2 regions of the Propionispora hippei DSM 15287 genome follow, and region 2 is predicted to be linked to the other one. Evidence: riboswitches for the same ligand, from Rfam matches in the RefSeq annotation. Region 2 holds a riboswitch; the other holds the start of a gene.
What was found. Region 2 has a riboswitch for fluoride ahead of F3H20_RS17630 (MIP/aquaporin family protein). Riboswitches for the same ligand answer to the same signal wherever they lie in the genome.
Positions count from the first base shown of each region.

Region 1 (3,409 bases), on a different contig from region 2:
GCTTTATTTACCCGCTTCCTCAATCGCAACAGCGACGGCGACGGTAGCACCAACCATTGGATTGTTGCCCATGCCTATGAGGCCCATCATTTCCACATGAGCCGGCACTGATGACGAACCGGCGAACTGGGCATCGGAGTGCATCCGTCCCATAGTATCGGTCATGCCGTAAGAAGCCGGACCGGCCGCCATGTTGTCCGGGTGCAGCGTGCGTCCCGTACCGCCGCCGGAGGCAACGGAAAAATAACGCCGTCCTTTCTCGGTGCATTCTTTTTTATACGTGCCGGCCACCGGGTGCTGGAACCGCGTGGGATTGGTGGAATTGCCGGTAATCGAGATATCGACCCCTTCCAGCGTCATGATCGCCACACCTTCCATTACATCGTCGGCGCCGTAGCAGCGCACATTAGCCCGTTCCGATTGGGAATAGGCTTTCTCCCTGACAATTGACAGTTTGCTGGTGTAATAATCAAAAACAGTCTGCACATAAGTGAAGCCGTTGACCCTTGAAATGATCTGTGCCGCATCTTTACCCAGACCGTTTAAAATGACCCGCAACGGTTCCTTGCGTACTTTATTGGCCGATTTGGCAATACCGATCGCCCCTTCAGCAGCGGCAAACGATTCATGACCGGCCAGAAAAGCAAAGCATTTCGTCTCTTCCCTGAGCAGCATAGCGGCCAGATTGCCATGCCCCAATCCTACCTTGCGGCCGTCGGCTACCGAGCCGGGAATACAAAACGCCTGAAGCCCTTCACCGATTGCCTCTGCCGCATCGGCAGCCTTGGTACAGCCCCGTTTCAGCGCGACCGCAGCGCCCAAAGTATAAGCCCAACAGGCATTTTCAAAGCAAATCGGCTGAATTCCCTTGACTATGCCGGGCACATCCATCCCTTTTTGCTCACACATTTCTTTTGCCGCTTCCAGCGACTCAATTCCCTGTTCTTGTAAAAAAGCTTCTATTTTGGCGATTCGCCGTTCATATCCTTCAAATTTTGCCATCCTTGTCTACCCCCTCGCTTATTCATGCCGGGGGTCGATGTGTTTGACCCCTTCGTCGTAGCGTCCATATTGACCGGTTGCTTTTTTCAACGCTTCGTTTGCGTCGGTGCCTTTCTTGATCATTTCCATCATTTTTCCTAAATGGACGAAACGATAGCCAATAATTTCGTTGTCGGCATCCAGCGCCAGCGAAGTAACATACCCCTCCGCCAACTCCATATAACGCGGGCCTTTGGCCAACGTGCCATACATGGTACCAGTCTGACTGCGCAGCCCTTTGCCAAGATCCTCCAGTCCGGCGCCAATCGGCAAACCGCCTTCGGAAAATGCAGTCTGACTGCGGCCATAAACAATTTGCAGGAAAAGTTCACGCATAGCAGTATTGATGGCATCGCAAACAAGGTCGGTATTAAGCGCCTCCAGAATAGTTTTGCCTGGCAGGATTTCCGAAGCCATCGCTGCCGAATGGGTCATGCCGGAACAGCCAATCGTTTCGACCAGCGCTTCCTCAATGACACCCTCTTTTACGTTAAGCGTCAGCTTACAGGCACCCTGCTGCGGCGCACACCAGCCTACACCATGAGTCAGACCGTAAATATCCTTGACCTCCCGGGCCTTTACCCATTTACCCTCTTGCGGGATCGGCGCCGCCCCATGATTGACGCCTTTGGCTACACAGGTCATTTCTTCGACTTCTGTTGAATACTTCATCTCTCTTCTCCTTTCATGCTAAGCCTCGGCCATAAAAATAGACTCCTACCGTAGAGGTAGGAGTCATCGGCGCACTCGAAACTGCGCAGTTCATGGCGAACTCCATCGCCAAACTATGTATTAGTTACGTAAAAATTATACTGTTAATCTAGCAGAAACGTCAATTCCAATCTTTTCTTTCGCACAAGTTATTTTTGTACAAGCGATTATCTAAAGACAGACTTCAAGCGGAACGAAAGGCATTATAGCCCGGAAGGACATATCTGACCGCTATTGCGCTACCATCTTTTGCTGCGAGAAAAGTCTTCTCGATTGCCGCGACTCCAGGCTTATAAGACCGTCTTCAGGCCGTTTTTCTCAAATAGGAAACTTTATCCTGGACTTAACCAACGGTTAGCGCATTTTCCCCACGATAATAAACAAAGGCACAGACACTAGCTGAACGGCAACGGAAAAAGCAATCAGCATCCCCACCGACAGGTCGTACAAATACCCCATGCCCGCACTGCCTAAAAACCAGGCAAAACCATAAATGCTATTGAAAAGGCCGTAAGCAAAGCCGCGTCGATCTATCGGTACCATTTCCGCTATGGCGGCACGCATGATGGACTCATGGGCTCCCATGCCAATTCCCCAGAAAACCATGCCGGCAAAGGCCAAATAAATATTGACACCAAATACGCAAGGAGCAAAGAAAGCCGACAATACTGTTGCAAAAGCAAGAACGCTCAACCCCTTCCGGTCGAAATAGCGTCCGAAAATTAAGGCCGACAGGGCGGCTACCCCCATTGACACCGAATAAAAAATAGGAATGCCCACAGCCGGCACAGAAGAGGTCACGCCGAAATGATATGCAACCAAAGGAAAATCAGTATAACCAACAGCAACCAGCGAAGTGGCGGCGAGATAGAGCCAGAACTTAGCGGATAGCTTTGAAGAAGCTTCACCCTTCTGTTCCAAGACTACATAGGGCTTGGGATAGGTAATCCGGGCATAGGTCAGCGTCAGCAAGCAAAGTACCATCGGAAGCGCCAGCCAGGCAAAGCTCACCCGGTAATCACCCCGTAAGTACATAATGCCTGCAACGAGCAGTGGACCGGTCATCGCACCAATTTGATCCAGTGCTTCGTGCATGCCAAAAGCCCAACCGCGGCCAATATGCTTTGCTACGTTGGAAAGCATGACATCACGCGCAGGATTGCGAATGGCCCGCCCCATTCGTTCCAAAACCATTAATATGGCTGCAGCCATCCAGTTATCAGCCAAAGCAAGCAGTGGTACTGCCACCAGATTGATGATATAGCCCCATATGGTAATCAGCCAGTATTGCCCTGTCTTATCACTCAATTTGCCAGAAAAAAGCCGAACGCCATACCCGACAAATTCTCCTAAACCGGCAATGATGCCAACATTTGCTGCGCTGGCTCCCAGGCTGTTCAGGAAAGGCCCTGTAATGCTGCGGGCACCTTCGTGAGTCATGTCGGCAAACAAGCTAACAATTCCCATCAGCAAAACAAACTTTAGCGCTTTGGATTTATCCAACTCTTGTTCGAACACATTCGCCACTCCTCTCGTTATTCTGTTGTCACTGATTTGCCGGCTTAGCTGTGGGGAACAACAATTCTTATCATGCTTGGGGACAAATTCAAATCCGGAAAGCACTCCGTTTTTCAGCTCCTTTTTATCCCTAACACAT
Region 1 is NZ_FQZD01000013.1:106,863-110,271, forward strand. Features, by position in the region: gene F3H20_RS09535 (GGGtGRT protein) at 4-1,002, opposite strand; gene F3H20_RS09540 (iron-sulfur cluster assembly scaffold protein) at 1,021-1,713, opposite strand; fluoride riboswitch at 1,764-1,832, opposite strand; gene F3H20_RS09545 (MFS transporter) at 2,107-3,270, opposite strand.
Region 1: linked by a shared signal. The riboswitch ahead of F3H20_RS09540 (iron-sulfur cluster assembly scaffold protein) and the one ahead of F3H20_RS17630 (MIP/aquaporin family protein) in region 2 are both predicted to bind fluoride.

Region 2 (3,409 bases):
CAGCCTCCGTCAGCCACCATAACAAAGTCTCGCCTAGCATCATTTCACTCCGAGACACGCACTTAACTGCAGGGTGTTATCGCCGATTCCGGCACGGGCAAAACCTCCATGCCGCCGCAAAGCTCATTCACTTGAACAAAGCTTTGACAACGAGGCTCATAGCTAACACTACGCAATAACGGAAAAACTTTATCCCCTCTGCAATTGCCTCCTTCCCGGCCCAGGACCAGTAATAAGCTTACCGGCCCTGGCCATAGTAATAGTAAAGTAGGAGTTATTACCGCATTACTTTCACTGCGGGGTTATGGCGAACTCCATCGCCGTCCTCTGGCTAGACTACTAAAAAAACCAAATTGGAGTTACTCCTGAGCGAACCGATTGGGCTACAAAGCTGGTCTGATCTTTCAACAAGCTACCTATTTTCTGAGCACTTTTCCTGCCTCCCAGGGACAAGACTTATTGTCACTATCAAGCGCAAGGCAAAAAAATAGACTCCTACCACTTAAGTGGTAGGAGTCATTAGCGTCTGCAAAAAGGGTGAGGCGAACTCCATCGCCGCTGTTAATTGAATTATGGACCTATTATACCAGGCTGCCTGGACCATCGTCAATATAAACCTGCCGCAGGTATACGAACGATGACGGGTACGCAGCAACTACCCTCTTTAAATTTAGTTGGCTTCAGCCTTCTTCATAATGCCTGCCGCTTTAACACGCTCCGGGTTTCCCGGCATAAACGGCTGCAAAAGAAAGCTATAGATAGCTCCGGCCAGAATACCGCCAATCACGGGAGCAATCAACGGCACCCACCAATAACCCTGGATACCGGGAAACGCGTTTTGTCCCCAGCCCATTAACCAGCAAAACAGTCTCGGTCCCAAATCACGGGCAGGATTAATAGCCCAGGCTTCTAACTGCCCGCCAAAACCACCGACTAATGCCACCAGCAGGCCAACCATCAGGGGAGCTGTGTTGGCACCGGGACTGTTTGTATTCCATTTGTCCGAAATAGCAAGTATGCCTATTACCAGGGCTGCCGTTAATATAATTTGGTCAATAAACGCATGGCCTGTTGTAATTCCTGCATTGGGACTGGTAAAAAAGACACCTGCCGTGGTAAGTCCCTGCGCCGCATCACGGGTAGTATTGTGCACAATATTATACGCATCAATAACGGGAGAATACAACTGATAGGTAATTGCCGCGCCGATAAACGCCCCAATCACCTGGGCAATAATAAAACCAAATACTTTTTTCCAGGGGAACCCGCCATATATGGCAAAGGCAATAGTCACCGCCGGATTTAAATGCGCGCCCGATATGGCTCCGACAAGATAAACGGCAAAGGTTACGGCTAATCCCCATAAGACACATATACCCCAATAGTCCCCACTAAACGATCCGTACAAAATCGCCATGGCAGCGACCCCGGTACCGCCCATGATCAAAAAAGCAGTCCCTATCACTTCAGCTAAATATTCTCCCCAAACAGAATCACGCATGCTGTCTCCTCCTTCTATTGATTAAAAATATGATTTCTTACTATCACCCACTAATCCATGTAAAACCAGCTAAAGCACCACCCCCTCAGTCTGTTGCCTCTTACGGTTCACGGTTCCCTTTCCCCAGATTATCATCCCCTTTCTATAAAGCACTGCCCTTCGCTCCGCCGCCATTCCCTTGCGACTTCACCGTCGCCGGCAATAAAAACAGACGGTACACGCTTTTTTTAAGACAAAAAGATAGACCCCTACCGCATATGGTAGGAGTCATTATTCCTGATCGGATTTATGGCGAACTCCATCGCCTCTTCTTATATTTAAATGCTCTAGCTTGACCGCTGCAAGGCTCCCCTCTCCCTATATGGATTCTGTAACGTACAATAAATAGACGGTACACGCTTTTTAAGACAAAAAAACAGACTCCTACCGCATATGGTAGGAGTCATTATCCTCGGTTGGATTTATGGCGAACTCCATCGCCTTTTCCTATACCTATTATATATTCATTGTACAATAGTCAAACAATTCAGTCAATGCTCTATTGAACCTGCTTTATTAAACCTGTAACCCGAATACGGGAGCACATCTTGCTAATATAACTCCTCCACTGCCATACGAACCGCCCAGTCACCGCTTTCCCATAGTTCGGCCAGGCGCAGCAGCACTTTTTCCCGTCCAGCGCCGGAGTCTCTCGCCAGACAGATGGAGCAGGCGGTCAAGGCAACCTGGATATCAGCATCCAGCACCAGTTCCCACACCGTTTGGGGTACTGCCTGGCGCGGGTATAGCTCATCAAACAGATTCAGCGCACTGCGCCGGAGCCGAAGGCTGGATTCGAGTTCCACATCCGCCAAAGGCACTGTCCGAACGGCCAAAGACAGCAAACAGGAACAAGCGGCCGGCCCCAGCTTGCGAAAAGCCGTTTCCGCCGCCGACCGGCAAAAGTCCTCAGCCAGGGCGGCAGCCAAAACAGGCAGGGCGTCCATTCGGCGGTACTCACCCAAAGCATCCACAATACCCGGCAGCAGCTTGTGTTTTGCCACCGCCAACAATAGCAAAAAGGTCGCATCGTCCGGCCAGCGAGTCAACGCACGGGCAACAAAACTCAACACGGCATCCTCACCGGCCTGTTCCACAGGATCAGCGAAACTTCGCGGAGCGGTTAAAAATTCAAGCAGTACTGCTTTGGCCCCCAGCTTGACCAAAGCCTCTACAGCCTGACAGCGCGGTTGAAATAGGCCGCAGGGCTCACGGCTGAACAAAAATTCACGGAGCGGCCCCACAGCCGCTTGTCCACAGTCGATCAGCTCGGCTATCGCCTCGTCCCCTTCGCGCAAGGCCCGCAATTTGCCAAGGGCAGCTTGGATACGTGGTCCGCTCATAGGATTCCGTCCTCCGGCCAGGGAATACACACATACCGTTCACCGACAAGATGGATGACCGCCTGCCGGTAAGCCTCCTCCTCATCACGGTTCTGCAGCTCCCGGCGGACCGCTTCATGCTTCAGGGCATAGCTGCGCATATCTTCCGCCGCCTCTTCAAACCGCTGCGCCCCATGATCAATCAGAAACCGCTGATCGTCTGCGGCAACAGCCGCCACCAGTAAACTAAGATGGCGAAGACAAACGCCCTGGGAACGTCGATACCAGCGCCGCCCGGCAGCTTCGCCAAGCCAGACGGCAAGCTGCCCGATATAATCCGCCTCGGCTTGGCGGAGCAGCCGGCAGACCCGGCAATTCCGGGAATCGTGCACCAGTTGCCGCAGCTTCTCCTCCCTGGCTGGCCCGTCGCTGATCCGATGCAAACGGCGGGCGGCCTCTTCAGCCAGCCGCGCATAACCGACGGAAGCGCCGTGGGACGAAGCTAAGGCGAGCAGCTGCCAGGTATGGAGCGGGCAAAAGCCCAGTT
Region 2 is NZ_FQZD01000047.1:1,050-4,458, forward strand. Features, by position in the region: fluoride riboswitch at 262-331, opposite strand; fluoride riboswitch at 504-566, opposite strand; gene F3H20_RS17630 (MIP/aquaporin family protein) at 671-1,501, opposite strand; fluoride riboswitch at 1,756-1,816, opposite strand; fluoride riboswitch at 1,931-1,991, opposite strand; gene F3H20_RS17635 (hypothetical protein) at 2,092-2,883, opposite strand; gene F3H20_RS17640 (dynamin family protein) at 2,880-3,409, opposite strand, start outside.